Regions from separate parts of the Agromyces capsici genome, predicted to be linked through region 2. Evidence: predicted binding sites of a transcription regulator. Region 2 holds the regulator's gene; the other holds the start of a gene.
What was found. Region 2 encodes HspR, which represses chaperone genes until heat shock. Its sites were predicted from a motif close to AAGTTGAGTCNNNNNGACTCAACTT; they were not measured.
Positions count from the first base shown of each region.

Region 1: a site for HspR is predicted at 4,506-4,530, ahead of AC3RKB_RS10060 (ATP-dependent Clp protease ATP-binding subunit). Genes of this name have one in related genera too.

Region 1 covers NZ_JBYRET010000001.1:2,127,925-2,136,650, forward strand. The annotation lists gene AC3RKB_RS10050 (Eco57I restriction-modification methylase domain-containing protein) at 1-874, shown strand, start outside; gene AC3RKB_RS10055 (SNF2-related protein) at 871-4,326, shown strand; gene AC3RKB_RS10060 (ATP-dependent Clp protease ATP-binding subunit) at 4,546-7,170, shown strand; gene AC3RKB_RS10065 (hypothetical protein) at 7,315-7,995, opposite strand; gene AC3RKB_RS10070 (helix-turn-helix transcriptional regulator) at 8,120-8,726, shown strand, end outside.
Region 2 covers NZ_JBYRET010000001.1:938,793-947,518, forward strand. The annotation lists gene AC3RKB_RS04630 (GMC oxidoreductase) at 1-1,989, opposite strand, end outside; gene AC3RKB_RS04635 (hypothetical protein) at 2,212-2,529, shown strand; gene AC3RKB_RS04640 (heat shock protein transcriptional repressor HspR) at 2,578-3,000, opposite strand; gene AC3RKB_RS04645 (DnaJ C-terminal domain-containing protein) at 3,000-3,989, opposite strand; gene AC3RKB_RS04650 (nucleotide exchange factor GrpE) at 4,197-4,859, opposite strand; gene dnaK (molecular chaperone DnaK) at 4,862-6,745, opposite strand; gene AC3RKB_RS04660 (hypothetical protein) at 7,240-8,139, shown strand; gene AC3RKB_RS04665 (M1 family metallopeptidase) at 8,297-8,726, shown strand, end outside.

The DNA.
Region 1 (8,726 bases), 1.2 Mb from region 2:
TCCCGACCCCGAGTCGGCGACAATCTTCCGCGTGATGCACCGGAGCCCCGTCTTCGCGGCTAGTAGGCCGGGTTGGGACTTCCGGCTGACTAACGAGTTGCACTCGTCGAACGACGCGGATCTGTACGATTTTGACCTCACACCGTCGGCGAAGATTCCGATCTACAAAGGCGAGTCGTTCAATCTCTGGGATCCGGACACAGGCATCTACTACGCGCGTGCCGATGCGGGATCGCTACGACATCACCTCAGTCAGAAGCTGGCGGCGCAGACTCGTCAGGCGCGCTCCCCGTACCACGGGCTCGATTTCGGGACGAAGTTGCCGATGGATCGGCCACGTATCGCATTCCGGAAGATCACGAGCAACACAAACCAGCGCACAACGATTGCTGCGCTCATTCCGGGCGGCATTTCCGCGACTGAGGGATGCCAGGTTGTGCTACGGGCAGACGGCGATGAGAAGGCTGAGGCGTTTCTCCTAGGCGTGCTGAGCAGCTTGCCGTTCGACTGGGCCGCGCGGCGGTGGGTGGAGATCAATTTCAACTTCTATGTGATGAAGTCGCTCCCAGTGCCTTACTACGATCCGGATGCAGCGCTCGCGCGGAGGGTTGTCTCGATCGCTGCTGCCATTGGTGCGGTTGACGGCCGCTATCACGACTGGGCCAAGGCGGTCGGCGTCGACACTGGCACGGGGAAGGACGACCGCGTGAAGGAGTCCCTAATAGCCGAGCTCGACGCTCTGGTGTTCTTGCTCTACGGTCTGACCCCCGCGCAGGTGCGCCATGTTTTCGCCACATTCCATCGTGGGTGGGACTATCAGGAGAGGCTCGACGCCGTGCTGGTTCACTACTTCCATTGGAAGGAGAGAGCGTGACCGAAGATCAGCTGCCTGCGTTCGCGACGAACAATCCGGTGATGACAGTCGCGTCCGAGATCAACAAGATGTACCGAATCATCCGTGAGAAGCTCGCGGTCACACCCGCGGCGGCAATCGCCACGGCGTACGTCAACCCGTCGGGATTCGCGCTCCTCGCTGACGAGTTGAACGAAGTGCCTTACGTCCGTCTACTGCTAGGCGCGGAGCCGCAGGAGGACATCGTACGGGCGCTTGCTGCCGCGGACGAGGGAGCAGAGAAGCGGGTGGTGGCCGCGCTTAAAGCACACGGCGAGTGGATGAAGGCTGAACGCGACACGATGGGCTTCGCGCGTCGCGCGAGTCAAAACGCGCAGCGCATGGTCGAGTGGCTGCGAAGTGAGTCCAATCGTGGGACACCGCGCGTCGAAGTCCGCCGATACACCGAGGGCTTTCTACACGGCAAAGCGTATATCAGCGACGACTCCATGCTCGCGGCCGTGCTCGCGGGCTCCTCAAACATGACCCTCGCCGGGCTCTCGCGCAACGCCGAGCTGAACCTCGGCTACCCCGCAGGCGACCCGAACTACGTCAAGAATGTTCGGGACTGGTTCAATGAGCTCTGGGACGTGAGCGAGACATATGACCTCGCCGCACACTACGAGCAGCAGTGGGCACCGCACACGCCGTGGTCGGTTTTCCTTCGGATGCTATGGGAGCTGTACGGGGCGCACTTCGACGAAGAGGCCATGCCCAAGAGCACGGCTTTCAGCCTTACCCGATTCCAGGCAGATGGCGTCGCTCGCATGGAGCGGCTGCTCGATGAGCTCGGCGGCGTCCTCGTTGCAGACGAGGTGGGTCTCGGCAAGACCTTTCTCGCTGCCGAGGTGATTCAGCAAGTCTCGGAGCAGAACCGTCAACGTGTGCTCATCGTGGCACCTGCCGCGTTGCGAAACTCAATGTGGCTTCCATTCCTCCGCAAACATGGCTTCAGCTACCGCGTAGACGTCATGTCCTACGAGGAGATTCGCAACAAGGTCGATCCTGACTCGAGCGGTCACGACCCGCAGTTCGTCAAGCAGGCCGAGGATTACTCGCTCATCGTCGTGGACGAGGCCCACAACCTGCGCAACGCAGGAACGGCACGCTCAGAGGCGGTAGACCTTGTCATCCTTGGGGGCAAGTACCCGAAGAAAGTGCTCCTACTCACGGCGACACCCGTCAACAACTCACTCACCGATCTGGAAACGCTCATCAGGTACTTCGTTCGTGATGACGCGCGGTTTGCGCCTATCGGAATCCCGTCGATTCGGAAGTACATCCAGGCCGCACGCGCGATCGACCCCGAGAATCTCACGCCTGAGCACCTCTTCGACCTCATGGATCAAGTGGCGGTTCGCCGCACGCGAAAGTTCGTCAAGGAGTTGTACCCCCACGAGGAGATAATCGGGCCGGACGGGCGCCCAATGCTCATCCGCTTCCCACAAGCGAAGGTGCGGCGGATCGACTACGACCTAGATGACTCGGACCTCGCACTTGTGGACGCGATGATTTACGCGCTCGACCAACCGCACCTTGATGACCCGCACAAGCTGTATCAAGAGCGAAGCGACGACCCGGGCCGCCTGCTGCTCTCGCGGTATGTCACGAGCGCCTACCTTCTTGGAGACGGTCTCCAGGCATACCAACTCTCGAACGCCGGCCTGTTGCGGTCTGCGCTCCTAAAGCGGCTGGAGTCATCTCCGCAGGCCCTGCGTGCGACGCTGGACACCCTGATTGCCGCGCACCGCGCATTCCTCGATGCGCTAATGGGGGGGTACGTGCTCATCGGCGAGGCGCTTCGCGACTGGGGCTCCGCCGAGTCCGACGACCTCGACGAGTTCGTGCGGGCCCTCGACATGGACGAACGAGATCAGGCTCAGCCCGCATCGTTCTACCGCGTGGATGACCTCCGAGCCGATGTTGAGAGCGACCTGGCACTGCTCGGTCGGCTGCGCGACTTGGCCGACGCGACCATCGCAGACGGAGAACCTAAGACCGCGCAGCTTGCCGAAGAACTCACCGCAATCGCTGCCAAGGCGCGTGCGGTCGATCCGCGGGGCGTGTCCTCTGGCGACCGCCGCAAGGTGATCGTCTTCTCTACATACTCCGACACGGTCATCGCGCTCCACGAGTACCTCTCGCAGATCATTGCCGAGGTGCCCGGCGACTCGCCGCTCGCCGACTATCGCGCCCGTATAGCCCCGCCGATCCTAGGCGCTTACGCATCGACCCAGAAGCGAGGCGAGACCGGGGGTGTCGATCAAGGCGGCCGCGCTGCGACAATCGCCGGGTTCGCACCCAGGACCGCCGGGGCGCTGAACGATGGGGGCGAGCCGCTACACGAGGACCAGTTCGACATCCTCATCACCACGGACGTTCTCGCCGAAGGTGTGAACCTCCAGCAGGCCGCGCAGATCATCAACTACGACCTCCCTTGGAATCCGATGAGGATCGTGCAGCGCCACGGGCGTGTCGATCGAATCGGGAGCCAGCACGAGGCGGTCGACCTTGGCCTCTTCTTTCCATCTGACCGGCTCGATGCGCTGCTCGGACTCGAGCGGACGCTCAAACGGAAGCTTGCACAGGCAGAGGCGGCAGTGGGAGCGGGGGAGGTGCTTCCGGGACGCAAAGGTCGCGAGGTCCTGCTTGTCGACGCCGCCGACGCCGACGAGATTGTCGAGCAGATCGAGGAACTGGTCGAAACCCGGGGATCCTCCGCTGCGCTCTCGGGTGAGGAGTACCGCCGCCGCCTCTATAACGCGTTCGATCAGGATCCCGTGCTGGCGCGCGATGCGAAGGACCTGCCGTACGGGTCCGGCAGCGGGTATGAGGCATCGCGGCTTGCGGGGAACGCCTACGTCTTCTGCGTCAAGATCGCGGGCCACCCACAACCGTGGTTCCGCCTCGTTCCCGTTACCGAGAACTGGGAGCCGATCGAGAGCGACAACGGGCCGCTTACCAACGCGGACACGCTGCGTGCGCTCATCGCGGCCGATCCCGGGGGCCCGAACACCGCGCGTTGGATGACTGACCTCGTGTATGACCGCGCGTATGACGCGTGGGCTGTCGCTCAGGAAAGCATCCACGCGCGCTGGCAAGAGTTGACCGACCCGAACAACCTGCAACCCGATGCCCCGAAGTCATTCCGCGACGCGTTCGATCTTGTGCGAGCCGAGGGCGGGGCTCTTGGTGGAGATCAACGGGAACTCTTGCTGCGGCTGCGTGCAGTCCCGACAAAGAAGGTAGAGCGTGGCGTACGACGTGCACTCAACGAGGGGCGCACGGCGAGCGAGCGCATCGAGTTGGTGCGCACGGTACTCGACGCGGCAGGCATCCAGGCACCTCCGCCGGTCAGACCGCTGCCTACGGTTTCGCTCGGCGAAGTCCGGTTGGTTGCATGGATGGCGGTGAAGGGCAAGCCTGCGGTTTGAACAGCCTCTTCTTGGAATTGACCGGTCGACGTGCGCAGGCGCTCCGGGCCGGTGCCGAGGACCCTCGCCCCGCGACTGCCCTTCGAAAGCTTGCGCCCGATCTCCAACGGCGGCCGCCGAGCTGCGATCGTTCCCAGACGTCGTTGCGCAGAAGGAATACCCTCGCCTTCAATGCGTTGAACTTGAGCGTACCCAACTCAAGTTCCCAGGAGGACCTAGGTGCCAGACGACTTCAACGAGGCCGGCGCGAGCTCGTTCGACGAGTTCCTCGCCCGGTATCTCGCGGGTGAGCAGGCCAGGCAGGCGCGGTCGATCGACCTCAGCCGGTTCCTGACCTCGCGCACCCAGAGCATCCTGCAGCGCGCCGGACGCTTCGCGCTCGAGCGCGGGCAGACCGAGCTCGACGCACTGCACATCCTGCGCGTCATCGTCGAGGACGAGTCCGTCGCGCAGGCGATCACGCGCGTCGGCGCGAGCCCCGAGCGCATCATCACGGCGACCGAGGCGCGGCTGCCCGCGGCATCCGACACCGCCGACGTCAACTCGGCCATGATCACCCCGAGCGCGAGCCGCGCGCTGTTCCACGCGTACCAGGTCGCACGCTCGAGCGGGTCGACGTACATCGACCCCGAGCACCTCTTCTTCGCGCTCGTGCTGGGGCAGGACGCCCCCGCCGGGCAGGTGCTCGCACGCGCCGGCGTGACCGCCGACGCGCTCGCGGCCGGGCTCGGCGAGCACGTGGCATCCGCTCAGGGCGAGGGCACCGACACCGCGAACGACGGTTATGGCGAGCAGACGGATGCCGCGGCATCCGCCACCCCCATGCTCGACAAGTTCGCCATGGACCTCACCGAGCGCGCCATGAACGGCGAGCTCGACCCCGTGATCGGCCGCGCCGACGAGATCGAGCAGACCATCGAGATCCTCAGCCGCCGCACGAAGAACAACCCAGTGCTGATCGGCGAGGCCGGCGTCGGCAAGACCGCGATCGTCGAGGACCTGGCCCGCGCGATCGTCGAGGAGAACGTGCCCGAGGCGCTGCTCGGCAAGCGCGTCGTCGCGCTCGACCTGCCCGGCATGCTCGCCGGCACCCGCTACCGCGGCGACTTCGAGGAGCGCCTCACCAAGACCATGGAGGAGATCGCCGAGCACCGGGGCGAGCTCATCGTGTTCATCGACGAGGTGCACACCGTCGTCGGCGCCGGTGGTGCCGGTGAGGGCGGCATGGACGCGGGCAACATCCTGAAGCCCCGCCTCGCCCGCGGCGAGCTGCACCTCGTGGGTGCGACCACGCTCAAGGAGTACCGCACCATCGAGAAGGACCCCGCGCTCGAGCGCCGGTTCCAGCCGGTTCGCGTGGGGGAGCCCTCGATCGAGGACTCCGTGCTCATCCTGCAGGGCCTGCGCCCCGCGTACGAGGAGCACCACGGCGTCACCTACACCGACGACGCCCTCCGCGCCGCCGTCGAGCTCAGCGCCCGGTACCTCACCGACCGCGTGCTGCCCGACAAGGCCATCGACCTCATCGACCAGGCCGGCGCGCGCCTGCGCCTCAAGCTGGGCGTGAAGGTGGATGTCTCGGGGCTGATCTCGCGGCTGGCGGAGCTCGAGGCCGACAAGAACGCGGCCGTGCGGGCTGAGCACTATGAGGAGGCGTCGCGGATTCGGGATGAGATCTCGAAGGTGCAGGAGCGGCTCGACGAGGCGACGGAGAAGGCGAAGGCGCAGGGGACGGTTGCGCAGGCTGGTTTCGAGACGGCCGCGGACGGCCTCCTCAACCAGCACACGGTCGACGAGCCGCAGATCGCCGCCGTGATCTCGCGGGCCACCGGCATCCCGGTGAATCGGGTTACCGAGGGCGAGCGCGAGCGTCTCGCGAACCTCGAGGGCGAGTTGCACGCCCGGGTCATCGGGCAGGATGACGCGGTCACCGCCGTCGCCCGCTCGGTGCGCCGCAACCGCACCGGCATGGGCGATGCGCGCCGGCCCGTCGGCTCGTTCCTGTTCCTCGGACCGACCGGCGTCGGCAAGACCGAGCTGGCGCGGGCGCTCGCGTCGTCGCTGTTCGACGACGAGGGCGCGATCATCCGCTTCGACATGAGCGAGTTCGGCGAGCGGCACACCGTGTCGCGGCTCGTCGGCGCCCCTCCCGGCTACGTCGGCTACGACGAGGCCGGCCAGCTCACCGAGCGGGTGCGGCGCAACCCGTACTCGATCGTGCTGTTCGACGAGATCGAGAAGGCGCACCCCGACGTGTTCAACCTGCTGCTGCAGGTGCTCGACGACGGTCGCCTGACCGACGGCCAGGGTCGCACGGTCGACTTCCGCAACACGGTGATCATCATGACCTCGAACCTCGGCTCGGAGTTCCTCGCGTCGCGGTCGGGTGCGCTCGGCTTCGTGGCGTCGACGGATGGCTCGGGGTTCTCGTCGCAGGACGACGTGCGTGCTCGAGTGATGGGCAAGGTGCGCGAGGCCATGCGGCCGGAGTTCCTGAACCGCATCGACGAGATCGTGCTGTTCCAGAAGCTCTCGTCTGACGAGATCGCGCAGATCGTGCGCCTGATGCTCGGCGCGACCGAGCGCCGGCTGGCCGCTCGCGAGATCGCGTTCGAGGTGACGGATGCCGCGGTGGCGCTCCTCGCGGAGCGCGGCTACGAGCCCGAGTACGGTGCCCGTCCGCTGCGTCGCCTGATCCAGCGCGAGATCGACGACCGCATCGCCGACCTCTTCGTCACCGGCGCGCTCGGCGACGGCGAGGCGGTGCGGGTGGATGCCGCCGACGGCGAGTTCGTCGTGGCATCCGTGCCGAACGCCACGGTGTCGCTGCCGGACGCCGCCTGACCCCACCCGAGCTCCGTGTCGTCATGGGGGCCGGAACCGTGCACGAACGGGGCACTCAGCCCGCCGGATGACCCCCGATGCGGCACCGAACCCGCCACGACGGCCCGGCCTTCCCCCGGAGGCCGGGCCGTCGTCGTCAGGGCGTCAGTCGGCGATGTCGACCGAGTCGAGCAGCTCGCTGAGGCCGTCGCCCGGCGGGAGATCCTCGGCGAACGAGACATCCGGATCGAAGGTGCTGCCACGCAGGACCAACCACGAGCCGTCGAGCGGGATGAGCACGACGCGTTCGGCGCCGCCCCAACCGAACGGTGTGCCCTCGACGGCCAGCCACTTCGTCTCATTCACCGCTCGGGCGTCGATCTGCGTCGCAGCCACGCCATCGACCGTGATCTCCCGCTGGTCGAGGATCTCCAGGTCGGGATGCGACAGCGTCCACGCAACGGGATCGGCCGGCACCGGCTCCGGCTCGGTCGCGCCAGGACCGTATGCCGCATCGGGCACGTAGACGATGATGTCGGCCCACACGGCGTCGTCGACTGGCACGCCGGGCTTGTCCGGGAGCTGGTGGAACAGCACGCTGTCCACCCGGTCGGTGGTGGTCCACGGCGCGGCGAGCATGCCGATCGTCGTGCCGTCGGCGAACTCGAAGGTGTCGCCGACCGTCGCCGGCCCGGCGGCATCCGCGCCCTCCGTCGCCTCGGCGGATGGCGAAGCCGACGTGTCGGTCGTCGGGTCGGCCTCCTCGCCCGCGCCCGACTGCGCGCAGGCCGTGGTCGCGAGCAGCACGAAGCCGATCGTGGCGAGCAATCCTGTTCGTGTCCCCATAGTCCCCATGGTCCCCATGAGCGCACGGTAATGCCGCAGGCGGGATGCGTCATGGTGGCGCTTCAGCCACTTTCAGCCCAATTCGGGGGTAGCGCACCGCCGCTCGGAACCCGATCGTAGACATATGACCAGCGAGCGATTCGCTGCCGACACGGTCGCCCTCGCACGAGCCGCCGCCGAAGGCGCCGACGTCATGGCCGATGCGCTCGCAGTCCTGGATGCGCACGTCGGCGGCTCGACCTTCAGCGTGTCGTCCCTCCGACTCGACGAGCAGGTCAGCGCCGAGGTCGCACTTCGTGGCGGCGCCCCCATCAGCGAGCGCGAGTACGGCGAGTGGCAGCGTCTGATCGGCACCCACCCCTACTTCGCCCATGTCGTCAGCGGGCCGGCGGCGGCGTCGCGACTCACGGATGTCGTCGATCTGGGCCAGTTCGAGCGCACCGAGGTCTACGAGGTGCTCCTGCACCCGCGCGGCAGCCGCTACCAGGCGGCGATGCCGCTGCTCCGGACGCCCGACCGGTTCCTCCTGCTCTCCGCCTGGCGCGATGACCGCGATTTCACCGATGCCGACCTCGACCGGCTCGAGCGGTTCCGCGCCACGCTGTCGGCGGGTCTCGAGTTCCGGCGCGCGATCGTCGCGATGGAGGTCCTGGCCGCAGGCGTCGGCTTCGGTCGCGACCCCGACCGCGACCCCGACCGCCTCACCCCGCGCCAGCGCCAGGTCGCGGCGC
Region 2 (8,726 bases):
CATGATCGTGAGCTCGAACATCATGCGCTCGTCTCGCACCCTGGCATCCTTCGCCGCCGCGCGGGGGTCGCCGTCGCCGAGCACGAAGAAGCCCTTCATCTGCTCGGTGAACGCGACGGAGGTGGGGGTGGCGGCGGGCGTGCCGTCGGGCGTGGCGGCGGGCGTGCCGGCGGCCGTGGCGGGCGTGGCATCCATGCGGGGCTTCTCCTTCGAGTCCGGGGTCTCGGCACGCGCTGCCGTCTCGGTACGCACCGTCGGTGCGCCTCGACCACCGGCACGCCGTCGCGCGACGTGCGGCCAGGTGTCGATCATGCGGTCGGCCGCACGGTCGGCGAACGCGGCGATCGTGAGCGACGGGTTCGGGCCGACCGGCCCGGGCATGGCCGAGCCGTCGACGACCCACAGGCCCGGGTGCCCGTACACCTCGCCCCACGGGTCGACGACGCCCTCGAACTCGTTGCGGCCCATCGGCGCGCCGCCGAGGGGGTGCACCGTGATCACGCGCTTGGCGAGCCACAGCGGGTTGTCGACGTACTTCGCACCGAGCGTCGCGGCGAAATCCGACATCGTCTTGCGCATCGCGCCGAAGTACTCGAGCGAGGTCGCGGTGGTCCAGTCGATCGCCAGGCGGCCCCGATCGAGGTACATCCGCCCGTCGGGCACGTCGCGGCCCATGCCGAGCACCGGGAGCGAACTCGTCGAGATCGCACTGCGGCCGAGCACGTGCGCCAGGTCGGCCGAGATGTTCGACTCGCCCGCGAGGCTCAGGCGCTTGGCGAGCATCGTGAGCGCCACCCGCGTCGACCGCGAGACCACCGACCTCAGCTGCGCGGTCTCGAGCAGCCAGTTGAGGAACCCTGGATAGCCGGCCTCCTGCACGTAGTACCCGCGCCCGGTGCTGCCGTCGCCGTCGACGCGGTCGCCGACGCGGATCGCGCTCGTGATCACCGGTCCACGGCTGCCCGCGATGCGTCGGGCCTTCGCGACCTTGTCGATCTGCTCCTTCGCGCCCATCAGGAAGCCGATGAGGTCGCCGTTGCCGCAGAAGCGCGTGCCCAGCGCCGGCGAGAGGTGGCGCAGTGCCGCGCGGTTGCGCAGCAGCAGGTAGGTCGAGCCGAACGTGCCGGCGGCGAGCACGACGCGGTGCGCCCGGATCACGCCGTCGACCGGCGGACCCTCGCCGGGGCGGTGCGCGCGGTAGCGCACCTCCCATTCGCCGTCGACCGGTCGCATGCCCTGCACCTCGTGCAGCGTGCGGATGTCGGCGCCGTGGTGCGCGGCCGCGGACACGTACGTGTGGTCGAGCGAGTTCTTCGCGCCGTAGTTGCAGCCGATGTCGCAGCCGCCGCACTGCGAGCAGGTGAACCGGGCGCGCCCGTGGATGTTGCCGTACGGCTTCGGCGCGATCGGCAGGAACGGCCCGACCTTCCCGTCGGCGTCGGCGAAGGTCACCGCCAGCGGCGGGCGCAGCACGTCGTGCCCGGCCGCGCGCGCGACGAGCTCGAACGCCTCGGTCTTGGGCGTGTCGCGATACGGGAACGGCGTCGCGTCGAGCATGTCCTCGACGCGGTCGTAGTGGGGGTCGAGGTCCTCCCGGCTGATCGGCCAGTTCTCGTAGCCGCCGCCGGGCAGCGGCGAGTCGTGCACGAACCACTCCGGATCCTTGCGCAGCAGCACGTTCGCGTAGATCAGCGAACCGCCGCCGAGGCCCGACGACACCACGCCCTCCAGTCCGCGGAAGCTCCAGGTCTCGAACAGCCCGAACAGGTCGTCGGGCGGCGACCAGAAGTTCTCGCCGAACTCCGTCGGGGTGCGGGCGAAGCTTCCGGGTGGGTAGGCGCGACCGCGCTCCAAGAGCACGACCGAGCGCCCGGCCTCGGCGAGGCGGTACGCGGCGACCGAGCCGCCGAACCCCGATCCGATGACGACGGCGTCCACGTGCTCGATGGCCGCCGCGTCGGGCGGCGCGCTCACGTTCGTCACGACCATGACGGCCTCCCGAGTCCATGGGCACGAGCGAGGATGCCTCATGGTCGCACCGCTCCGGATGGCGCACAATGACCGAAGGCCCCTCGGCGGCGGCGATGCGGGCCTTCCCCCCAACACTGGGGGTGCGAGGGCGGATGTCGCGGCTCGCGTCGCGGCGGCGCGCCCATGCCGGACGGGCCCAAAGTCATCGACGCGGAGCGTGCGCCGTGACATCCTGCCGCCATGACGCCTGATGTCGAGCCGGTCCCACCCGGCGCCGGCGCCCGGGACGGGGCTGGGCTGCTGTTCATCTTCGGAGTGCTCGTCGCCGTGGTCTGCGGCGGGCTCCGGATGGCGGCCGACGGTGCCGCAGGCACCGATCCGACGTTCGATGCGTGGCTCTGGGCCGCGGCGACCGTCATGACGTTCTCGACGGCGGGCGTGATCGTGCTCGTCTCGAGGGAGTACCAGTCGCACCGGCATTTCAGGATCGGCCTCGCGCTCGTCGCCGCCGGCGTGCTCGCGACGGCCGGGGCGTGGCTCGCCATCGCGGCCATGTAGGCGGCGGCGCGCCACCGCCGGGCTCCGCCGCCCGGCGGAGAGGTCGGCTCAGCTGCGCTCGAGCGGGCGCCAGACGACCACGGCGTTCTCGCGGCGAACGCGCGTGCCCGCACGCAGCGACACGACCTCGCCCTCGCTGCCGGCCGCGAACACACGCCGGCCCGGGCGGTTGAGCATCTCGTCGGCGAGCGCGCGCTCGAGCTCGCGCACGCGGGCGCGCAGCTCGGTCACCTCGTTCTCGAGGCCCAGCACGCGCCGGATGCCCTCTAGGCTCACGCCCTCGCTGGAGAGCTGCTGGATCTCGCGGAGCTGCGCGACATCCCGCATCGAATAGCGACGCGACTTGCCGGCGGTGCGCTTCGGGGAGACCAGGCCCATGCGGTCGTACTGGCGGAGCGTCTGAGGGTGCATCCCGGCGAGCTCGGCCGCGACCGAGATCACGAAGAGCGGGCTCTCGCCGTCGACCTGCATCACGCGCCCCGGGCCTTGGCGAGGAGGTCGTCGCGCGGGTTCTCGTCGGGCAGCTGCGACGCGAACTCGCGGAGCTTGTCCTCGGCCTCCTTCGACAGGTGCGACGGCACCGCGACCTGGACGACGGCGAGGAGGTCGCCGGTGCCCTTCGACGACTGCACGCCGCGGCCCTTCACGCGCAGCACGCGGCCGCTCGGCGTGCCGGGTGCGACGCGCAGCTTCACGGGCTCGCCGCCGAGCGTCGGCACCTGGATGGTGGCGCCGAGCGCCGCCTCGGCGAACGTGACGGGCACGTTGACGCGCAGGTTGAGCCCGTCGCGCTCGAACACGGGGTGCTTGCGGACCTTGACGGTGAGCACGATGTCGCCCGGCTCTCCGCCGTCGGGCGACGGGTGGCCCTTGCCGCGCAGCCGGATCTTCTGCCCGTCGGCGACGCCGGCGGGCACGTTCACGGTGATCTCACGCCCCTCGGACGTCTGCAGCGTGATGCGGTCGCCCTTGGTCGCGGTGATGAAGTCGAGCGTCGTCGACGCGGTGACGTCGCGGCCCTTCGTGGGGCCGCCGAAGCCGCGGTAGCCGCCGGTCGGCTGGCCGAAGCGGCCACCGCCGAAGAGGCCGCCGAGCAGGTCGTCGTACTGCCCGCCGCCCTGCTGGTAGGTGTACCGCGTGCCGCCCGGGCCGCCGAACATGCCGCCGAAGACGTCCTCGAAGCCGCCGGCGCCGCCCGAACCCGGCGCGGTGAACCGTGCTCCGCCGCCCATGGCGCGCACGGCGTCGTACTCCTTGCGCTCCTCGGGGTCGGAGAGCACCGAGTGCGCCTCGCTGACCTCCTTGAACTTCGCCTCGGACGCCGCATCCCCCGGGTTCTGGTCGGGGTGGTACTTGCGCGCGAGCTTGCGGTAGGCCTTCTTGATGTCGGCGTCGCTCGCGTCCTTGGAGACGCCGAGGATCGCGTAGAAGTCCTTGTCGAACCAATCCTGGCTGGCCATCGGCGCCTCCTTCCTCTCATCCTGCCGCGTCGGGTGCCGAATCCGGATCTGGTGCCGAATCCGCGTCTGGTTCTGAATTCAGGAGTGCACGGCGGCCGGACTGCGGTCGGCCCGGCGATTCGTGCCCCCTGGTGGTGATCTCGCCCGCGCGCTCCTGAATTCTGCTCACGGGTTCGGCGGGCGAGACCACCGGTGGTGCGGATGTCGCTACGCGGGCGTCTTGACGACGACCTTCGCGGCGCGGAGCAGCGTGCCGCCGAGCGTGTAGCCCGTCTCGACGACGTCGGCGACGGTGTCGGTGTCGACCTCGTCGGAGTGCTGCTGGAAGATCGCCTCGTGCCGCTGCGGGTCGAACGGCTCGCCGACCTCGCCGAACGGCACCAGCCCGAGCTTCTCGACGGCCGCGCGGAGCTTCGCCGCGATCGTCGCGAACGGGGCGTCGCCCTCGAGGTCGCCGTGCTTCTCGGCCCGGTCGAGGTCGTCGAGCACCGGCAGCAGCACCGCCACGGCGGCGCCGACCGCGCGCTCGCGCTCGACCTCGCGGTTCGCCTCGGTGCGCTTGCGGTAGTTCGCGTACTCGGCGGTGACCCGCTTGAGGTCGGCGAGATGCTCGTCGCTCGGCTCCTGGACCTCGGCCTGGGCCGCGTTCAGGATGTCGTCGACGGTGAGCACCTCCTCGTCGGCGTCGGGCGACGCGGATGCCGCGGCATCCGCCTCGCCCTGAGACTCTCGAAGGCTCGCCTCGGGCGCCGCCTCGGGGGCGGACTCGGCGCCCGCCCCCTCGGGCTTGCGAACCTCGCCGGTCTCGGGGTCGATGCGCCGCTTATCGCGGATGACCGGCTCCTCGTGGTTCTGGTTCTCGTCCGACATCGTTACTTCTTCTCATCCTCGTCGTCGATGACCTCGGCGTCGACCACGTCCTCATCGGCGGACTCGGCGCCCTCGGCGCCCGACGCGTTCGCGTCCTCGCCGGGGTTGGCGCCGGAGGCGGCCGCCTCGGCCTGCTGGCCCTGCGCGTAGATCGCCTCGCCGAGCTTGCCCTGCGACTGGTTGAGCTTCTCGAACGCCGACTTCACCGCGTCGTCGTCGTCGCCGGCGAGCGCGGTCTTCAGCGCGTCGACGTCGCCCTGCACGTCGGACTTGACGTCGGCGGGGAGCTTGTCCTCGTTCTCCTTGATCAGCTTCTCGATCGAGTAGACGAGCTGCTCGGCCTGGTTGCGGGTCTCGGCGGACTCGCGGCGCTTCTTGTCCTCGGCCGCGTGCTCCTCGGCGTCGCGCACCATCCGCTCGATGTCGTCCTTCGGCAGCGACGAGCCGCCGGTGATCGTCATCGACTGCTCCTTACCCGTGCCCTTGTCCTTGGCGGACACGTGCACGATGCCGTTCGCGTCGATGTCGAAGGTGACCTCGATCTGCGGGATGCCGCGGGGGGCCGGGGCGATGCCGGTCAGCTCGAACGTGCCGAGCGGCTTATTGTCGCGCGTGAACTCGCGCTCGCCCTGGAAGACCTGGATCGCGACCGACGGCTGGTTGTCGTCGGCCGTCGTGAAGGTCTCGCTGCGCTTGGTCGGGATGGCGGTGTTGCGCTCGATGAGGCGCGTCATGATGCCGCCCTTGGTCTCGATGCCGAGGCTCAGGGGGGTGACGTCGATGAGCAGCACGTCCTTGCGCTCGCCCTTGAGGACGCCCGCCTGCAGGGCGGCGCCCACGGCGACGACCTCGTCGGGGTTCACGCCCTTGTTGGGCTCCTTGCCGCCGGTCTCCTGCTTCACGAGCTCGGAGACGGCGGGCATGCGGGTCGAGCCGCCGACGAGCACGACGTGCGCGATGTCGGACACCTTGATGCCGGCCTCGCGGATCACGTCCTCGAAGGGCTTCTTGGTGCGGTCGAGCAGGTCGGAGGTCATGTTCTCGAACTGCGCGCGCGTGAGCGTCTCGTCGAGGTTGGCCGGGCCCGACTCGGTGAGCGAGAGGTAGGGCAGCTGGATGCTGGTCGACATGCTCGACGACAGTTCCTTCTTGGCCTGCTCCGCGGCCTCCTTCAGGCGCTGGAGGGCGATCTTGTCCTTCGAGACGTCGACGCCCGTGGTGTCCTTGAAGCGCTTGATGAGGTGGTCGACGATCCGCTGGTCCCAGTCGTCGCCGCCGAGGCGGTTGTCGCCCGCGGTGGCACGGACCTGGATGGTCGAGAAGTCGTCGTCCTTGCCCACCTCGAGGAGGGAGACGTCGAACGTGCCGCCGCCGAGGTCGAAGACGAGGATGAGCTCGTCCTCCTTGCCCTTGTCGAGGCCGTACGCGAGCGCGGCCGCGGTGGGCTCGTTGATGATGCGCAGCACGTTGAGGCCCGCGATCTCGCCGGCCTCCTTCGTGGCCTGGCGCTCGGCGTCGTTGAAGTACGCCGGCACGGTGACGACCGCGTCGGTGACGGTGTCGCCGAGGTACTGCTCGGCGTCGCGCTTGAGCTTCTGCAGGATGCGGGCGGAGATCTCCTGCGCCGTGTACTGCTTGCCGTCGATCTCCCGCTTCCAGTCGGTGCCCATGTGGCGCTTGACCGACGCGATGGTGCGATCGACGTTCGTCACGGCCTGGCGCTTCGCGGTCTCGCCGACGAGCACCTCGCCGTCCTTGGTGAATGCGACCACCGACGGGGTGGTGCGGAAGCCCTCGGCGTTCGCGATGACGACGGGCTCGCCGCCCTCGAGGACGCTGACGACCGAGTTGGTGGTGCCGAGGTCGATACCGACTGCACGTGACATGTGTGATTCTCCTTCTGCCAGGAGGGTTCGCGGATGTCGCCCCCCGGCGATCGGCCCGGCGGTGCCCGCCCGCGGCCGAAGTTCATGACGGCCGGAACTTGAGTCCCGGCCGCTCAAGTCTCGCAGCGCCATCCGATCGATGTCAAGTCGGCGTCGCAAGACTTGAGCCCCCTCGACTCAACCTCGTGCCGGCCCGCCCTATTCCGCCCTTCCCTCTCCCAGTTGTCACTTCCGCCGGGTTCAGGGCGCGCGCACTCAACACAACTGGCAACTCGACCGGGGCGGGCGGTCGGCTCCTTCCCTTCCCCTCTTCCCCTTCTCCCCCGAGTTGCCAGTTCTGCAGGGTTCGCGACCCGCGCACTCGGCGCAACTGGCAACTCGAATCGAGTCGGGTCCGGGTGAGTGGTCCTCCCCAATCGGGCGAGCGGCACGAGTGTCCACCTCGGTGAACGGATGGCGCAAAGCGCGCGAGACGGCGGCGCAGGATCTCGCACATGCGCGCCACGCCCCTCCCGCCCCGACTCGCCGGGCGCCCCTTCCGCACCGCCCGCGCCCTGAAGCTCGGCGTCACGCGCGGGCGCCTGGGAGCGCGGGATCTCGCGGCGCCGTTCCGCGGCGTCCGCGCTCCGGCCGGCGCAAGCGCGCTCATCGACCTCTGCGGGGCGTACGCGCAGAGGATGCCGCGCGGCCACGTGTTCAGTCACGCGACCGCGGCGCGACTCTGGGGACTGCCCCTCCCCGACGAGACTCCGCTGCCGTTGCATGTGTCAGCGCCGGCGCCGCGGCGTCAGCCCCGGATGCGGGGCGTGGTCGGCCATCGGCTGGGTAAGGGCATCCGCGTCGCCCGGACGCGTGGACTTCCCGTCGTGGCCGCGGCCGACGCCTGGTGCCAACTCGCGACCCTCCTGCCGCACGACGACCTCGTGGCGGCCGGGGACCGGGTCGTCGGATGGCCGAAGCCGCTCGCCACGCTCGACGAGATCGACGCCGCGATCGCGCGATTCGGCTCGCGCCGTGGGGCGATCCGGCTTCGAGCGGCACGAGCAGACCTCAGAGCCAGGTCCGCCTCCCGGCGCGAGACCCGGCTCCGGCTGCGCGTGCTCCGTGGGGGCTTCCCCGAGCCGGAACTCAACACGCCCATCGAGCTCGAAGGCGGCCGGACGACGCACGGCGACCTCGTCTTCCGGGAGTACCGCGTGCTGCTCGAGTACGACGGCGAGCAGCACCGCGAGGACGACGCCCAGTTCCATCGCGACGTGGAGCGGCTCAACGACCTCGCGACCGCCGGATGGATCGTCATCCGCGTCGGTCGCCGGCTGCCGATGCCGCGGGCCCTCGATCAGCTCGAACGTGCATTGCGAGCCCGAGGCTGGGACGGCAGACGGACGGCGTGAGGTCGAGTTTCCAGTTCCGCCGGTAGGACGCGGAGCGCACCCGGCGGAAGTGGGAACTGGACGACGAACGAGGAGGGCGAGTGCGGGGACAAACGGGGGTCTGTCGGCGCGCGCGGCGCAAGCCTAGAGTTCGAACCACGAGCGCGAAAGGGAGACCATGATCCGTTCCAGGGTGAGGATGATCGGCGGCGTGACGGCCGCGGTGCTGGCGATGGGGGCGCTCGGCGCCACCGGTGCGACCGCAGCGCCCGGTAAGCCGGGTGAGCCGAAGTACACGGCGGGTGCCGAGGGCGCCGGCGACGCGTACTTCCCGTTCGCCGGCAACGGCGGGTACGACGTGCAGCACTACGACCTCGACATCCACTATCAGCCCCCGGCCCCGGCGCCCGCGCCGCTCTCGGGGCAGTTCGAGGGCACGGCGACGATCGACCTCGTCGCGACGCAGGACCTCGACCGGTTCAACCTCGACCTGCGGGGCATGGATGTCTCGTCCCTCATGGTGAACGGCAAGCCTGCCGCCGAGATCGCGCCGCCCGTGGCGGGCGCCGAGGTCGAGGGCGCCGCCTACTGGCAGACGCAGGATGACA